DNA from 2 places in the Pseudomonas bambusae genome. Region 2 is predicted to be linked to the other one. Evidence: predicted binding sites of a transcription regulator. Region 2 holds the regulator's gene; the other holds the start of a gene.
The links. The regulator sigma-54, encoded in region 2, starts transcription at its own class of promoters, with help from an activator protein. The targets are predictions, from matches to a motif close to ANTGGCATNNANNTTGCTNT.

Region 1: a site for sigma-54 is predicted at 1,361-1,380, ahead of glnA (glutamate--ammonia ligase). Genes of this name have one in related genera too.

What each region holds. Positions count from the first base shown of each region.
Region 1 is NZ_CP151650.1:441,999-451,229, forward strand. It holds gene glnA (glutamate--ammonia ligase) at 1-1,263, opposite strand, end outside; gene thiI (tRNA uracil 4-sulfurtransferase ThiI) at 1,595-3,049, shown strand; gene typA (translational GTPase TypA) at 3,190-5,010, shown strand; gene AAEO81_RS01975 (YkgJ family cysteine cluster protein) at 5,236-5,691, opposite strand; gene AAEO81_RS01980 (phosphonate degradation HD-domain oxygenase) at 5,866-6,432, shown strand; gene AAEO81_RS01985 (DUF3482 domain-containing protein) at 6,551-7,936, opposite strand; gene AAEO81_RS01990 (DUF2868 domain-containing protein) at 7,929-9,231, opposite strand, start outside.
Region 2 is NZ_CP151650.1:1,318,814-1,328,044, reverse strand. It holds gene lptC (LPS export ABC transporter periplasmic protein LptC) at 1-283, shown strand, start outside; gene lptA (lipopolysaccharide transport periplasmic protein LptA) at 270-818, shown strand; gene lptB (LPS export ABC transporter ATP-binding protein) at 818-1,543, shown strand; gene AAEO81_RS05990 (RNA polymerase factor sigma-54) at 1,734-3,233, shown strand; gene raiA (ribosome-associated translation inhibitor RaiA) at 3,311-3,619, shown strand; gene ptsN (PTS IIA-like nitrogen regulatory protein PtsN) at 3,632-4,096, shown strand; gene rapZ (RNase adapter RapZ) at 4,099-4,956, shown strand; gene AAEO81_RS05970 (HPr family phosphocarrier protein) at 4,971-5,243, shown strand; gene AAEO81_RS05965 (sensor domain-containing diguanylate cyclase) at 5,536-7,044, shown strand; gene AAEO81_RS05960 (PA2169 family four-helix-bundle protein) at 7,114-7,584, opposite strand; gene AAEO81_RS05955 (DUF3820 family protein) at 7,816-8,079, shown strand; gene AAEO81_RS05950 (aminotransferase class V-fold PLP-dependent enzyme) at 8,104-9,231, shown strand, end outside.

The DNA of each region.
Region 1 (9,231 bases), 880 kb from region 2:
CAGCTCTTCCAGGGCTTCTTTCAGGCTCCCGCACACTTGTGGGATCTCTGCAGCCTCTTCAGGTGGCAGGTCATACAGGTTTTTGTCAGCTGCGTCGCCAGGGTGAATCTTGTTCTGGATACCGTCCAGACCGGCCATCAGCAAAGCTGCGAAGGCCAGGTACGGGTTGGCTGCCGGGTCCGGGAAACGTGCTTCGATACGACGGCCACGTGGGCTGGAGACGTATGGAATACGGATCGAAGCGGAGCGGTTACGGGCCGAGTAGGCCAGCATGACTGGCGCTTCGAAGCCTGGAACCAGACGCTTGTACGAGTTGGTCGCCGGGTTGGTGAAGCCGTTCAGGGCCTTACCGTGCTTGATGATACCGCCGATGAAGAACAGAGCGGTTTCGGACAGGCCGGCATAGCCTTCGCCTGCGAAAGTATTCTTGCCATCTTTGGCGATGGACATGTGGACGTGCATGCCCGAACCGTTGTCGCCGTACAGAGGCTTCGGCATGAAGGTCGCGGTGCGGCCGTAGGCGTCAGCAACGTTGTGGACAACGTATTTCAGGGTCTGGACTTCGTCAGCCTTTTTAACCAGCGTGTTGAATTTCACGCCGATTTCGTTCTGACCCGCAGTGGCCACTTCGTGGTGGTGCACTTCAACGATCTGGCCCATTTCTTCCAGAGCGTTGCACATTGCGGTACGGATTTCGTGGTCGTGGTCGACCGGTGGCACTGGGAAGTAGCCGCCTTTGACGCCTGGACGGTGGCCTTTGTTGCCGCCTTCTACGTCCTGGTCGGTCATCCACGAACCTTGTTCGGAGAAGATTTTGAACATGGAGCCGGAGATGTCGGACTTGAACTTGACCGAATCAAAGATGAAGAATTCTGGCTCTGGACCGACGAACACAGTGTCACCGATACCGGTGGACTTCAGGTATTCCTCAGCGCGGTGAGCGATGGCGCGTGGGTCGCGATCGTAGCCTTGCATGGTCGAAGGTTCGATGATGTCGCAAACCAGGATCAGGGTCGGCTCTTCGGTGAACGGGTCCAGGACGGCGGTTTCGTCGTCTGGCAGCAGGATCATGTCGGAAGCTTCGATGCCTTTCCAGCCTTCGATGGAGGAACCGTCGAACATCTTGCCGACTTCGAAGAAGTCATCATCCAGTGCGTCACGCGCTGGCATGGTGACGTGCTGCTGCTTGCCTTTGGTGTCAGTGAAGCGCAGATCAATCCATTTAACGTCATGATCTTTGATGAGTTGAACCGACTTCGACATGTTGTCCTCCGGGGTGGATTAGGGCCGGGTAGTTGTTAGCCCCTAAATATGGGTGATGCCGGGCGCGATAGTCGGCCAAGGCAACCTGCCTCACAAGGGAGCAATTTGCATGCCAGTGCCCCGTGTTGGGTTTTCATCGGAAAATGCCGGGTTTTGGCGCGTTAAACGTCGCATTTGTGAAAAACAGCGCACCTTTATGGTGCTCTAGGATTGTATACAGTCCTATTTTGGTGCGCTGATGATCGGCTATACGATAACTGGTTAAACCTTGAGCAATTTCCGCTATAATCCGCGCCCCCCTTTTTCGACCGGCTCCTTGCGCGCTGTTTTCATGAAACTAATCGTTAAAGTTTTCCCGGAAATCACCATCAAAAGCCGGCCTGTGCGTAAGCGCTTCATCAAGCAGCTGGCCAAGAACATCCGTACCGTGCTCCGTGATCTGGACCCGGCGCTGGTGGTGGATGGCGTGTGGGACAACCTTGAGGTCGAAACCAAGGTCGAAGATGCGAAAGTCTTGCATGAAATGACCGAGCGCCTGAGCTGCATGCCGGGCATCGCACATTTCCTGCAGGTCGATCAGTACCCGCTGGGCGACATGGATGACATCTACGAGAAGTGCAAGCTGCACTTCGGTGATGCCTTGCCCGGCAAGATTTTTTCGGTGCGCTGCAAGCGCGCCGGTCATCACGACTTCAGCTCGATGGACGTCGAGAAGTACGTCGGCAGCAAACTGCGTCGTGAATGCAATGCGGCCGGTATCTCCCTCAAAGCACCCGAGGTCGAGGTCCGGATCGAGATTCGTGATCAGCGCCTGTTCGTGATCCACAGTCAGCACGACAGCATCGGCGGGTATCCATTGGGCTCACTTGAGCAAACGCTGGTGTTGATGTCCGGTGGCTTCGACTCCACCGTGGCCGCCTATCAGATCATGCGTCGCGGCTTGATGAGCCATTTCTGCTTCTTCAATCTCGGCGGCAGGGCGCACGAGCTGGGCGTGATGGAAGTCGCGCACTTCCTCTGGAAGAAGTACGGCAGCTCGCAGCGGGTGCTGTTCGTCAGCGTACCGTTCGAGGAAGTTCTGGGAGAAATTCTCGGAAAAGTCGATAACAGTCATATGGGCGTAGTATTGAAGCGTATGATGTTGCGCGCTGCGACCAACATTGCCGACAGGCTGGAAATCGACGCGCTGGTGACCGGCGAAGCGATTTCCCAGGTGTCCAGCCAGACGCTGCCCAACCTGTCGGTCATCGATTGCGTGACGGAAAAGCTGGTCTTGCGCCCGCTGATCGCCAGTCACAAGCAGGACATCATCGACCAGGCCGATCAGATCGGCACCGGCGATTTTGCCCGGCACATGCCTGAATACTGCGGTGTGATCTCGGTCAATCCAAAGACTGCGGCCAAGCGCCACCGCGTCGAGCATGAAGAAAAAGAGTTCGACATGGCCGTGCTTGAGCGTGCGCTCGAAAACGCCCGTCTGGTGCCCATCGATCGCGTGATCGAGGAATTGGGCCAGGACGTCCAGGTCGAAGAAGTCAGTCAGGCGCTGGCCGGGCAAGTGGTCATCGACATCCGGCATCCGGATGAAGCCGAGGATCGCCCGCTGGACCTGTCAGGCGTCGAAGTACAAACGTTGCCGTTCTTTGCATTGAACAGCCGTTTCAAGGAACTGGATGACACGCGCCAGTACCTGCTTTATTGCGACAAAGGCGTCATGAGTCGCCTGCATGCTCATCATCTGCTCAGTGAGGGGCATGCCAATGTGCGCGTTTATCGACCGAGCTAAGTGCCCGGGGCTGTTTGCCTGTGGCTTGCGTCACCGGCCCCCCGACACCAGTCGTCAGCCGTAACGGCTTTCGCCGGCTCCATTGTTCATAGCTGTCTAAGATTATTCAGCTGACCGAATCCTCTGATCGAGATACACAAGTGATCGAAAATCTACGCAACATCGCCATCATTGCTCACGTTGACCACGGTAAAACTACCCTCGTTGACAAGCTTCTGCGCCAGTCCGGCACCCTTGAGCGCAACGAGCTCAACGACGAACGCGTGATGGACTCCAACGACCAGGAGAAAGAGCGCGGTATTACCATTCTCGCGAAGAACACCGCGATCAACTGGAATGGCTACCACATCAACATCGTGGACACCCCGGGCCACGCCGACTTCGGCGGTGAAGTAGAGCGCGTGATGTCGATGGTTGACTCCGTTCTGCTGCTGGTCGACGCTCAAGACGGCCCTATGCCGCAAACCCGTTTCGTGACCAAGAAGGCGTTCGAAGCCGGCCTGCGTCCAATCGTGGTCATCAACAAGATCGACCGTCCGGGCGCGCGTCCGGATTGGGTTCTCGACCAGATTTTCGACCTGTTCGACAACCTGGGTGCGACCGAAGAACAACTGGACTTCCAGGTTGTTTACGCTTCGGCCATCAACGGCATCGCCGGTCTGGACCACACCGACATGGCCGAAGACATGACCCCGCTGTACCAGGCGGTCGTCGATCACGTGCCTGCTCCGAAAGTTGACCGTGATGGCGCTTTCCAGATGCAAATCTCGGCACTGGACTACAACAGCTTCCTGGGCGTCATCGGTGTTGGCCGTATCGCGCGTGGTCGCGTCAAGCCGAACACCCCGGTTGTGGCGATCAGCGCTGACGGCAAGCGTCGCAACGGCCGTATCCTGAAACTGATGGGTCACCACGGTCTACACCGCGTCGACGTCGAAGAAGCAGCAGCTGGCGACATCGTCTGCATCAGCGGCTTCGAAGAGCTGTTCATCTCCGACACCCTGTGCGACCCGACTGCCGTTGAAGCGATGAAGCCGTTGACCGTCGACGAGCCAACCGTTTCCATGACCTTCCAGGTAAACGACTCGCCATTCTGCGGTAAAGAAGGCAAGTTCGTGACGTCCCGTAACATCAAGGACCGTCTGGACAAAGAGCTGCTGTACAACGTTGCACTGCGCGTTGAAGAAGGCGACTCGGCTGACAAGTTCAAGGTTTCCGGCCGTGGTGAGCTGCACCTCTCGGTACTGATCGAAACCATGCGTCGCGAAGGCTTCGAGCTGGCCCTGGGCCGTCCTGAAGTGATCATCCGCGAAATCGACGGCGTGAAGCAGGAACCGTTCGAAAACGTCACCATCGACATCCCTGAAGAATCCCAGGGCAAGGTCATGGAAGAAATGGGTCTTCGTAAAGGCGACCTCAGCAACATGGTGCCGGATGGCAAGGGCCGTGTTCGTCTGGAATACAACATCCCTGCTCGCGGTCTGATCGGTTTCCGTAACCAGTTCCTGACCCTGACCAACGGTGCTGGCATCCTGACCTCGATCTTCGACCGTTACGCTCCAGTGAAGTCGGGCCACATGTCCGGCCGTCAGAACGGCGTTCTGGTTTCGGTTGAAACCGGCAAGGCGCTGACCTACTCCCTGGAAACCCTGCAGGCTCGTGGCAAGCTGTTCGTTGAACACGGCCAAGAGATCTACAACGGTCAGATTGTCGGCCAGAACAGCCGCGACAACGACCTGGGCGTCAACCCTACCAAGGGCAAGAAGCTCGACAACATGCGTGCTTCGGGTAAAGACGAAACCATCGCTCTGGTCCCACCTGTTCGCTTCACCCTGGAACAGGCTCTGGAATACATCCAGGAAGACGAGCTGTGCGAAGTCACGCCGAAGTCCATCCGTCTTCGCAAGAAGATCCTGGACGAAAGCGAGCGTACCCGCGCTGCCAAGAAAGCCAAGGTGTAATTAGCCCCGGCTGAACGAAAACGCCCCCGGTCGAAAGGCCGGGGGCGTTTTTGTTTGAGTGGCATTTAACTCTGTCTTTTCTGCGCCTGCGCACTCGCTTTTGATTCTGGCCGCAGGCCGTAGGAGCCGGCTTGCTGGCGAATGCGGTGTGTCAGCCGCGTCATGGGTATCTGGCACAACGCCTTCGCCAGCAAGCCGGCTCCCACAAAAATCCGAGTCGGCCTGTCAGAACTTCAACGGCACCCGGCCGGAGTTCGAGCTCAGCGTGCCGCTGCTTTCGCGCACGACTTCTTTCGGCTTGTACGCGCAATAGCCTGGACGCGGGCCGATTCTCGGGTGATTGCGGCAGGTGTCGGGACGCTTGTCGTAGATTGTGCACAGGCGGCTCTTGCGATCCAGGTACAGGCAGTCGTTGTTGCTCATGCGCTGCAACGTGAAGATTCCCGACTTCTGATTGAAGCGCTCGACAATGCCTTCCTTCTGCAAACGCTTGGCGATGTTCTTCGGGTTATCGCCCTGTTCGAACTCGTCCACGATGCCGATGCGGATCAGGTCCTTGATCTTCGCTTCCACAGGCAGGGTGCAGCAGCTGGACACGCAGCCCCCGCACATGTGGCTGGAATACTTCTGCCAGGTTTCGAGACGGTCGATTTCGGCGGCGGCGATCAAAGTGGGCTTCATGAGCGTGAGGTTCCGGGTGTATCGGGCGCGCGATCATACCGGGCTGCGCGCATTTCCCCTATCGCAATTTGATCGGCGCGACTGTCGGCAAACCGCCCGCCGCTGCCACGACTTGGCAACACAGGCCGAGTAGCTTAGGTGGCCAAGCGAACGAGTCCGAAACGGGGGTGGCTCATGCAACAGGCACAGCACGTGGTCAATGAGGTCTTTGATCTGTACCTGCAACGTGGCAGCGACGATTACATCGGCGAGCCGGTGTCGCAGATCGAGCACATGTCCCAGTCCGCGCAATTGGCGCTAAGCGAAGGGTACGACGACGAAGTGGTGCTGGCGGCGTTCTTTCACGACATTGGCCACATCTGCGATCACGAGCTGGACGTGTCGAGCATGGGCGGCTATGGCGTGGCGAGCCATGAGCGTGTTGGCGCCGATTACCTGCGCAAATGCGGGTTCAGCGAGCGCGTCGCCAAATTGGTCGAGTACCACGTTCAGGCGAAGCGCTACCTGACTCTGCGTCAGCCCGGCTACTACGCGCAACTCAGCGAAGCGAGCCGCCGCACCTTGGAATATCAGGGTGGCGTGATGAGCGAGGCCGAGGCGACCGCCTTCGAACAAGACCCATTGTGTAATGTGAGCCTGCGGATGCGGCAGTGGGACGAGAGGGCGAAAGAGATGAATGTGCCGGTGATCGATCTGAAAATTTTGAGGGAAAAGGCGCTGGCGCTGCTGATTGATGCTTGAGTGATTGACGCGGCCCTCTGTAGGAGCGAATTCATTCGCGATTGGCCGGTACATCCGCGAGGTATGTATCGGGATTACCACCGTCTCGCGAATGAATTCGCTCCTACAGGGCTGTCGCTTACGACAGTACCACTTGCGCCAACGCCTCAACCTGCTCCTGCCGCTCCGCCTGATTGAGCTTCGCATGCGGATTCAGCGACGACCATTGCGGGTGCGCCCGTGCTTTGCGCAGCGCGTCCGGCAGTTTGCCTTCGCGCCAGGATTTGTCCTGCGGCGCATCCAGTCTGATGCTGTCCATCGCTGCGTGGCCCCGCGCCTCCAGCGCCAGCAGCAGTTGCCGTTGACGCAGGGCCAGCAGTCGCAGCACCGCGTCATCTACCGTCAATTCACGTTGGCCCTTCAGTTTGCCGAGCAAGCGCCCGCCATAACTGCGCGCCGTCTGCAGGGCGCCTCCGGCAATCGCCCCGACCAACGCCGCCGCACCCAGCGTGATGCCCCCGACCAGTAGGTCTACGCCTGCGCCCGCCGCTGCACCGGCCGCGATGCCACTGCCAACCCGCACGCCCAACAGCTTCAGGGTTTCCGGGTTGAACAGGTCATCGCCCCAACGTCCATCCAGCAACGGTAGGTCGCTGGCCAAGGCATCTTCGCGACGAAACGCATAAAGCTTCAGCAGCGCCTCGACACAACGTTGCTCGCGCTGGCGGACTGACTGGCGAAGGTCATCAATGGCGGCCTGCATGCGATCGGCCTCTGTCGAGACGCTACGCCGACAGGCCGCGCAGTCGATCAATAACTCGGCGATCTGACGCGCGGCGCTGTGGCGACGAAGCTCGCGTTGAGCCTGTTGATCCGTGATCAGCCGCTCCAATTGTGGGCGCGAATTTTCCAGCAGCAGAGCCAGGCTTTCATACAGCCGCCGCTCGCCGTCTTCCGGGGGCGCCACGCTGTCGAAACGCACCAAAGCATGAAGGCCCAGCCGGGCTAGGGCTTCGCGCCAATCCGGCTCACGATGCTGCGAACTGCTGACGAAATTCAGCACCGGCAACAGCGGTTTGCCGCAACTGGCCAAGACTGCCAGTTCATCACGGTACTTAGCGAGGACCGGTTCGCGAGCGTCGATCACGTAAAGCCCCGCGTCCGACGCCAGCAACTGGCGCAACACCTTGGCTTCCTGTTCGAAGCGCTGTCGGGCTTCGCTCCCTTCGAGAAATCGGGCCAATCGCGCAGGGCCGTCGAGGCGTTCGCCGGGGCGATCCAGGCGCTCCAGAAAGTCGAGCAGGGCGATGGCGTCTTCCAGGCCAGGTGTGTCGTACAGTTCCAGCAACGCTTCGCCGTCCACCGACAAGCGCGCCCCTTCCACGTGCCGCGTCGTGCTGGGGCGATGGGACACCTCGCCAAAGCCGACGTCACGGGTCAGGGTCCGCAGCAGTGAAGTCTTGCCGACGTTGGTGTGCCCGACGACGGCCAGTTTCAGCGGGCGCGCTTTTGATCCTTCAGTCATGTCCGGTCTCCAGCCAATTCAATGGCGCGCGGTCGGTCCACGTCAGCTCCAGCTGTCCCAGTGCGACGTGCCAGTCGTCCAACCGGTCGGCGTCCAGCGCTTCCCCGTCGGGCGGGGGCAGCAGCCAGACCCGCGTGGCGGTCGCGCAGCGTGCCATCTCGGCGATGAGCGCAAGACTGCCGCGATCAGGCGAGCGGCGGGGATCGCAGGCAATCACGAGGCGTGCGGGCGGGTAGCGGGTCAGTTGGTCAAGCAGATTGCGGCGGGATTCGCGGCTGTCGAGGACGCCTGCGTCGGCCACGTTTTCGGGCAGCGTCGGCGGCCAGACGCGTTGATCATCCAGCTCGATGGCGACCAGCAACGCGCCTTCGCTGTCAGTGACCGAAGGGCCGGGTTGCACCGAGTGCAACGAGGCGGGCGCGGCGTCGTTGATCCCCAGCCGCTCGCTGCTCGGCATCAAGCGTTCGCGTAGCTCGACGAAGCCAGGCTCGCTCAGGTCCAGCGCCAATTGCTTGCGGCCTGCACGCCAGCGGCCATAGCAGAACAGGGCCAGCAGTAGACGAGGGGCAATGCCGTACACGACGAGAACGCCCACCAGCCAAGCTGCCCAGGCCTGTCGGGCGTTCTCGATCACCAGCGCACTGTCGCCGCTGGCGCGGATCATGTCCTCGGTCGGCACGCTGAAACCCAGCATCGACGGCAGCGTACCGAGACTTTGAGTGAGATTGACGAACGTATCGCTGCCGAGAATCGTGGTTTCCCAGACAAACCCGTAGCGCCGGGTCGCCATCAGCAACAGCAGTAAAGTGAGAGCACTGAGCAGGGCCAGCAGCCAGAGCCCGTTGACACAGGCGCCCAGCAGCCAGCGATTCAGTCGTTTGCGTTGCAACAGCAGGATCAGGGCGGGAGCCAGTTGCGCCGCTTGAGCATCGCGGGCGAGTTTTTCGCTGAGCCACCACCAAAGCCTTCCGAGGCTGGCCGCGCTTTCCCCAGCGAACAACAGGCCCAGCAGCCAGCTGATCAACAGAATCAGGTTCACGCCCAACAAACTGCCCAGGGCCCAGAACACGTTGACTGGGGCTTGGCCGTTGCCCAGCGCTGCGAACGCCAGGCCGGCCCCGCTGATCACCGCGAAAATGGCCAACACGATCAGCGATAGTCGCGCGCCCTGTTTCCAGTGCCGCAGCGCTGCAAGCATGCCGTCGCGCTCGGCCAGCCAGCGGGCTCTGTGTTTGATGCGGGTCAACAAGTCGCCCCCTGTCACGCGGGCGCGGCGATTGGCTTCGTCGTCATCG
Region 2 (9,231 bases):
CTGGCACGTGCAGAGCGTGCGCGCCGAAGTGTCGCCAGGAGGCGATCATGTCGAGCTGATCGACAAGGTTCGCATCAACCGCACGGACGAAAAGAACCGCACCACGATCATCACCAGCACCCGCATGACTGTCTTCCCTCAGAAGCAATATGCGGAAACCGCGCAACCCGTTAGAATCGACGGTTTCAACGGTGTGAGCACCGGTACGGGTATGAAAGCCTATCTAAAAGAAAGCAGGATACACCTGCTATCGAACGCAAGAGGACAGTATGAGGCTCCTTAAAACCCTCCCTATTTTGCTTGGCCTGGGCGCAGCACTGGGAAGCGTGAGCGCCTGGGCTCTGCCGAACGATCAGGATCAGCCCATCCGTGTTCAAGCCGATGACGCCCAACTGGACGACAAGCAAGGCATCGCCACCTACACCGGTAACGTGATCATCACCCAGGGTTCGATGAAGGTTACCGGCAACAAGGTGACCATGACTCGCACCCCTGCTGGTGATATCGATGTCGTGACCTCTGTCGGCAACCTTGCGTATTTCGAGCAACTGCAGACCGCCGGCGACCCGAAACCCGTGCAGGGCTGGGGCGTGACGATCCAGTACCATGCGCCGCAAAACCGCATCGTATTGATCGACAAGGCCAAGGTAGTCGACAAGGACAACAACGTGACTCAGGGCGAGAAGATCGTCTATGACACGGTGAGAAAACTTGCCAGCGCTGGCCGCGCCACCGGCAGTAAGGTGACCGAAGCGCGTCCTCGCGTCGACATGGTGATCCAGCCGAAAAAGAAAACCGACCAGCAGAAGGCCCCTTAATGGCAACGCTGAAAGCCCAACACTTGGCCAAGGCTTACAAAAGCCGCCAAGTCGTACGTGACGTCAGCCTGTCCATCGACAGCGGCCAGATCGTCGGTCTCCTGGGCCCTAACGGCGCAGGCAAGACAACGTGCTTCTACATGATCGTCGGCCTGGTTCAGGCCGATCAGGGCCGCGTGCTGATCGACGACCAGGACGTGAGCCACCAGCCGATGCATGGCCGTGCTCGCGCCGGTATCGGCTATCTGCCGCAGGAAGCGTCGATCTTCCGCAAGCTGTCGGTGTCGGACAACATCATGGCGATCCTCGAGACCCGCAAGGAGCTCGATCGCGCAGGACGCCGCAAAGAGCTGGAAAGCTTGCTGCAGGAATTCCATATCACACACATCCGCGACAACCTCGGGATGAGCCTGTCCGGTGGCGAACGCCGCCGAGTGGAAATCGCACGCGCACTGGCGACGTCGCCGAAATTCATTCTGCTGGACGAACCCTTCGCGGGCGTCGACCCCATCTCCGTGGGCGATATCAAGCAGATCATCTACCATCTCAAGGCGAAGGGTATCGGCGTTCTGATCACCGACCACAACGTCCGTGAGACACTCGACATCTGCGAAACGGCTTACATCGTCAACGATGGGCAACTGATTGCAGAAGGCGATTCCGAAACCATCCTGGCCAACCAGTTGGTCAAGGAAGTGTATCTCGGTCACGAGTTCCGCCTGTAAACCACGCAATGGCAAGGGGTTGGTCGGCGAACGCAGCATGCGCCTCATCGCCAACCTCGCATAAATTGTCATTACACCCTAGGCAAACACTCCGGGTTCAGGCATATAATTTGCTTAAGTTGGCGCCTCGGCGCCCCTAGTAGTGGATGGCGCCCATGTGCGCCGGCGAATAAGGTGTTAAGCCCCTGCCATGAAACCTTCGCTAGTCTTGAGAATGGGCCAGCAGCTGACGATGACACCGCAGCTGCAACAGGCCATCCGCTTACTCCAACTGTCGACGCTGGATCTCCAACAGGAAATTCAGGAGGCACTGGAGTCCAATCCGATGCTGGAGCGCCAGGAAGAAGGCGACGATTTCGATAATGCCGACCCCATGGCCGACAATATCGAGCAAAAGCCCAACCCTGACGTACAGGAACCGACCTACCAGGAATCCGCGCCCACCGTCGACAATCTCGAAGACGGCGAATGGAGCGAAAGCGAGCGTATTCCCAACGAACTGCCCGTCGATACGGCCTGGGAGGATGTCTACCAGACGAGCGCCAGCAGCCTGCCCAGCAATGACGATGACGAGTGGGATTTCACCACGCGCACGTCGGCGGGCGAGAGCTTGCAAAGCCATCTGCTTTGGCAACTGAACCTGGCACCGATGTCGGATACCGATCGTTTGATCGCCGTCACGCTGATTGACTGCATCAACAATCAGGGTTACCTCGACGAATCCCTGGAAGAGCTGCTGGACGCCTTCGACCCGGAACTCGACATCGAGCTGGACGAAATCGAAGCCGTGCTGCACCGCATCCAGCAATTCGAGCCGGCTGGCGTCGGCGCCCGCACGCTTAGCGAGTGCTTGTTGCTGCAACTGCGCCAGCTTCCGGCCAAGACCAAATGGCTCGCCGAAGCCCAGCGACTGGTCAGCGACTACATCGACCTGCTTGGCAGCCGTGACTACGCGCAGCTGATGCGGCGCATGAAGATCAAGGAAGATGATCTGCGCCAGGTCATCGAACTGGTCCAGAGCCTCAACCCACGCCCTGGCTCGCAGATCGAATCCACCGAAGCCGAATACGTAGTGCCAGATGTCATCGTGCGCAAGCACAATGAGCGCTGGCTGGTCGAACTCAATCAGGAAGCCGTTCCCCGCCTTCGGGTGAATCCGCAATACGCCGGTTTCGTGCGCCGCGCCGACACAAGCGCCGACAACACCTTCATGCGCAACCAGTTGCAAGAAGCCCGCTGGTTCATCAAAAGCCTGCAAAGCCGTAACGAAACCCTGATGAAAGTGGCGACCCAAATCGTCGAGCATCAGCGGGGCTTTCTGGAGTATGGCGATGAGGCGATGAAGCCGTTGGTGCTGCACGACATCGCCGAGGCGGTGGGCATGCACGAATCGACGATTTCACGCGTCACCACGCAGAAATTCATGCATACACCCCGTGGTATTTACGAACTGAAGTATTTCTTTTCCAGCCACGTCAGCACCTCCGAAGGCGGCGAATGCTCGTCCACTGCCATTCGCGCAATCATCAAAAAACTGGTTGCTGCGGAAAATCAGAAAAAGCCGTTGAGTGACAGCAAGATCGCTGGTTTACTGGAGGCACAAGGCATTCAAGTGGCCCGTCGCACAGTCGCCAAGTACCGCGAGTCCTTAGGAATCGCGCCGTCCAGCGAACGCAAGCGACTGATGTAGAGGTCACAAGCCACAGCGTTCCAGTGGCAGGCAACCAAGCCTGCCTCTTAATGCACTGGCAACGAAGGAGAAGCTGTATGCAAGTCAACATCAGTGGACACCAACTGGAAGTGACCAAGCCCCTGCGCGAATACATCGAGCTGAAGCTGAAAAAGCTCGAAGGGCATTTTGACAAGATTACGAACGTGCAGGTGACGATGGCCGTCGAGAAGCTCAAACAGAAGATCGAGGCCACCCTGCATATCCACGGTGGAGAGGTCGTTGCCAATGCCGAACATGATGACATGTACGCGGCGATCGACCTGCTCACTGACAAGCTCGACAGACAATTGCTCAAGCATAAGGAAAAGCAGCAAAGCATCCTCAAAGGTGCGGCAGCTCGCTGACACTCCCCATCCATGATCCGACTTGAAAATATCCTGACCCCTGGCCGTTCCCTCGTGAACGTGCCAGGCGGCAGTAAAAAAGCCGTTCTCGAAGAGATTGCCAAACTGATCGGGCAACAAGTGCCCGAATTCGACTGGCAAACCGTCTACGAAAGCCTTATCGCCCGTGAAAAACTCGGCTCCACCGGGTTTGGTAACGGCATCGCGATCCCCCATTGCCGCCTGAAAGGCTGCACGGCGCCTGTGAGCGCGGTGCTGCACCTGGAACGCCCGGTGGACTTCGACGCCATCGACGGCGCGCCTGTGGATCTGCTGTTCGTGCTGCTCGTCCCGGAAGCGGCCACCGACGCCCACCTCGAACTGCTGCGTCAGATCGCCAGCATGCTTGACCGCGCTGACGTGCGCGCCAGCCTGCGTGGTGCCAAGAGCAGCGAAGAGCTTTACAACGTCGTGCTCAACGTCCAGAACGGTCACTGATCATGCGCATGATCATCGTCAGCGGTCGCTCCGGCTCCGGCAAGAGCACGGCCCTCGATGTTCTCGAAGACAGCGGTTTCTACTGCGTCGATAACCTGCCGGCAGGCCTGCTCCCCGAGCTTGCCGAGCGCGCACTGATCAATACCGAACTCGCTGAGCCGTTGTTAGCGGTCTCTATCGACGCCCGGAACGTGCCCAGCCACCTGACCCGTTTTCCGCGAATGCTCGAAGAGGTCCGCGCTCGCCACATTCAGTGCGACGTGCTGTTCCTCGACGCTGAAGAGTCCACACTGCTCAAGCGCTTCTCTGAAACGCGCCGCCGCCATCCGCTGAGCAATGCCACGCGCTCGCTGGCCGAAGCGATTCGAGATGAAAAAACCTTACTGGGGCCGATCATCGACCTGGCCGATCTGACCATCGATACGACCCACCTGAACCTTTATCAGCTGCGCGACACGTTGAAGCTGCGTCTGCTGAACAAACCCGAACCCGGCACCGCTTTCCTCATTGAATCCTTTGGCTTCAAACGCGGCATGCCCGTGGACGCGGATCTGGTGTTCGACGTGCGCTGCCTGCCCAACCCCTACTGGAAACCCGAACTGCGTGAGCAATCGGGACTCGACCAGCCGGTGGCGGACTATCTGGCCGCGCAACCCGATGTCGAAGAGATGTTCCAGGACATCTCGTCATACCTGACCAAGTGGCTGCCGCGCTTCGCTGCCAGCAACCGCGCCTACGTTACCATTGCCATTGGCTGCACCGGCGGACACCACCGCTCCGTCTACCTGACCGAACGCTTGGGTCAGGTCCTGCAACAATCGCTCAAGAATGTTCAGGTTCGCCACCGCGACCTAAGCTAAGGACCCCCAACGCGATGCCCGCTCACCAAATCACCATCATCAACAAGCTGGGCCTGCATGCCCGCGCTGCCGCCAAATTCGTCGGCGTTGCCGGCAAGTACCCCTGCCAGATCCGCGTGGGCCGCACTCCGGACAGCATGGTCGATGGTAAAAGCATCATGGCCGTCATGATGCTGGCTGCAGGGAAAGGCACCGAAATACACCTGCTGACAGAAGGCGACGACGAACACGCCGCACTGGAAGGTTTGATCGAACTGATCAACAACAAGTTTGATGAAGGGGAATGAAGGTTGGCCGACCTTCGCCAGATCCGTTATTCCTGAAACACAGCCCGACGGTAAGCCGGGCTTCTCAGGATCGAGCATTACCCCTTCGTTTCGCGCCTGAACACTGCTGGCAATCACTTCCGGACTTTTCAATCCTCGCCGGACTTGATCAATCCCCCCGAAGCATCTTTAATCCAACGCTTTGAAGCACCACGTACCGACCCATTCACCTTCAAGCATGGACCGGCTTGGACAGACTGCTAACGCCTGCGTCAACGGGCATCAATAGCTGAATTGCTGACAGAGCTGATCGATGACATTCACCCCCGCCTCGGTGCACAGAGCCTGGTCTCGCCCGGAAAAAATGCTGATGTCCGGCAGTGTACTGGCGGTGGTGGCGATTTTGATGATCGTGGCCTCGTTGTTGATTCGCGAGCACGGAAGCGCCACCGAGAGCGCCGTGCAGTCGGCCAATAACGTGGTGCAGCTGATCGACGCGGACGTGCAGCGTAATGCCGAGCTGTACGACACGTCGCTGCAAGGCATGATTGCAACCTGGCAAGACCCTGAAGTCATTGCGCTAGCGCCTCAACTTCGTCAGCTGGTCATCTTTGATCGCTCGACCGCAGCGCCGTATAAAGGCGATCTGGTGATTCTGGACGAAACCGGTGACATCGTGGCGGACTCGCTGTCCGTCATCCCCCGAGAAGACAATTTTTCTGACCGCCCCGTTTTTCAACAGCACCGCGAGAGCGCTTCGACGACCATGCGCGTGGGCGGCCCGTTCAAGGCACGCTGGGGCTTCAAGGACTGGTGCATCAGTTTCAGCCGCCGCCTCCCCTCGCCCGATGGCCGATTCATCGGCATCGCCAGTGCATCGATGCGGTTGACGTACTTCAACCAACTGTTTCGTGGGCTGGACATCGGCAAAGGAAGCACCGTCAATTTGATCAGCGCAGACGGCATATTGCTGGCCCGACAAGCCGAGCAACCCGACAAATACGCAATTGGCCGGGACTTCAGCGGGCTTCCCAACTTTCAGCGAATCCTCAAGACAAACAGCGGAAGCTTCACGGCCGTATCAGACCTGGACGGAACAACTCGGCTGTACACGTTCTCACGCGTGGGCGACTTGCCGCTGATCGTCATCGTGGCCCAATCGAAAGACGTGGTGTACGCCGTCTGGAAACGCAACGCGGCGCTGGTGGCGGGCGCGACGAGCCTTTTGTGCCTGGGCATCCTGTGGCTGTCGTACCTGTTGGGTAAACAGTTGAAGCTGCGACACCTCGCAGAACGGGAGTTGGCTGAGCTGGCCTCGACGGACGGCCTGACAGGGCTGGCAAACCGGCGGCGACTGGATCAGGTATTTCGACAGGAGTGGTCCAGAGGCATGCGCTCCGGTAAACCGTTGTCATTGCTGATGATTGATGTCGACCACTTCAAGGCATTCAACGACCGGCACGGCCATCACGGTGGGGACGTGGCGTTGCGCAACGTGGCCCAAACCCTGGCCAATACAATTCGTAGACCCGGTGATCTGGCGGCGCGCTATGGCGGCGAGGAGTTTTTGGTGGTTTTACCGGAAACAGATTTGCAGGGCGCCAGAATCATCGCCGAAAAGATCAGGGTTGCGATTGAATCGCTCCCGCCCTATGCCGGAGACAGGCATTCCGTCACCGTCAGCATTGGTATCGCCTCGCGCCAGCCCAATGCGGGCGACAAGCAGGCACAACTGTTCAGTGATGCTGACGAAGCGCTCTACCGGGCGAAGCACAATGGCCGTAATCGCACTGAGTTCAACCCTCCTTCGAAAACGGCATAAAAAAACGCCAGACACGTCTGGCGTTTTCAAATCAGAGGACCGAGCCGTAAACGGGCTCAGCTACGCTGATCAGCTTGCTCTGCGAACGGTGTCACGCAGCGCTTTGACTTTGTCGTGGTTCGCCTGGACGCCTGGCAGCTGGCGCTGAATCAGGGTCACTACGTTAGCAGGCAGGTTTTTCTCGACCGCTTTTTGCGAAGCTTCTTTGTACGCTTTCAGGGCGTGGTCTTCACCGCGCTCTACTTCGTTCAATACAGCCTCATCGCTTTTGCCGGTCACGGCCGCTTTCAGCTCAACCCAGAGACGATGCGCGGCACCCGCGGCGCTGGACGATTTGTCTGGATCGCCACCCAGTGCACGGACTTCAGCTTGAAGTTCACGTACAGACGTCGCGCACTCGGTAGAGCGGGAAAGGAAATACGCCTTGATTTCTGGGTTCTTGACGTCTTCAGCAGCGGTGTGAAAACCTTTCTCGCCGTCAATGCTGGTCTCGATCAGATCATTGAGTACCGAGATCGCTTCTTTGTTGATATCCGTCATTTTGCAGTTCCTTTCTGGCAGGTTAATCGAAGAGTTGATATTTCTACACTCGATAACCTGAATATTGCAGAGCTCGTGCCAGTTTTTTAAAACAGAATAAACCGATATTTATCAACAGGTTATATTTATCAAGACACAGCCCATTCTCTCTTTTTGCATGATCTGTTCGTTTGCACGTATGCAAAATGCACGTACCTTGCTAGTTCACACGGAAAGACCAACGGCGGTGTTATGAATCCCGAGAAACTCAAACTTCTGGTAACCCGTGAAATGCCTTACGGCAAATACAAGGGGCGATTGCTGGCGGACCTGCCGGGTGACTACCTTAACTGGTTCGCGCGCAAAGGCTTCCCCACGGGCGAGCTGGGCAGTCTGCTGGCGCTGATGCATGAGATCGACCACAACGGGCTGTCGGCCCTCCTCGATCCCTTGCGAACCAAACCCCGTGAGCCTTTGCGAGAAAGCCCTCTAAAAACACCGATCCGGTTTTCCTGACCCCTTGACGAGATGAACGACGTGATGACCCCTGCCCAATCCGTTGCACAGCACCGCGCCCATGACGAAGCGTTCTGGCGTGAAATCGCCCGCCAGTACGACGTGGAGCCGGGGCCGATCAACTTCGAACATGGCTACTTCGGGCGCATGACCCGCGAAGTGCTGCGCACGTACGAACAGCATCTGGCGTACGTAAACCGCAGCAATTCGGTCTATGTCCGGCAGCGCTTCGACACTGAGGACAGCGAGACCCTCCGCGCCGACCTGGCTCAACTGCTGGACGTGCCGAGCGGCGAAATCGCCCTGACTCGCTGCGCTTCGGAGTCATTGCAAACCCTGATCCGCAACTACAACGGCTTACAGCCGGGGGATCAGGTGCTGATCAGCGATCTGGACTACAACAGCGTGCAAACGGCCATGCGTTGGCTGGCGAAGCACCGCGGGGTCGAAGTGATCGAGATTCGGCATGCTCACCCGGCCAGCTATGAATCCCTCGTCAATGCCTATCGTGACGCCTTCGCGAACCATCCACGACTCAAGCTGATGGCATTGACCCACGTAACGCACCGCACGGGACTGGTCATGCCTGTTGAGCCCATTGCTGCGCTGGCCAAGGCGCAAAACATCGATGTGATTCTGGACGGTGCTCACGCCCTGGGACAGCTGGACTTCAAGCTGGACGAACTCGGCGTGGCATTTGCCGGGTTCAACCTGCAGAAGTGGATGGGGGCGCCGTTGAGCCTGGGTTTCATTTATGTGAAACAGGAACGATTGTCTGCCATCGACCCCGACATGGGCGACGAGCGATACGCCGTCGATGACATTTTGGGGCGGGTGCCGTATGGCACGCCGAACATTCCCGCGCTGCTGACGCTGACCAAGGTCTTCGAAGAACACCGAGCCATAGGCGGGTCTGCCGTCAAAGGCGCACGCTTGGCCTATCTACGGGACCTGTGGGTTCGTGAAGTGCGAGATGTGCCGGGAATCGAAGTGCTGACACCGGATGATCCACGGCTGTACTGCGGGATCACGTCACTGCGCTTTACGCGCCATCAAGATCAGTCGCTCATGACGCAGCGCCTGCTCGACGAACATGGCGTTTTCGTGGTGGCCAGAACCGGTTCCGCCTGCGGCCCATGCATTCGGGTCACC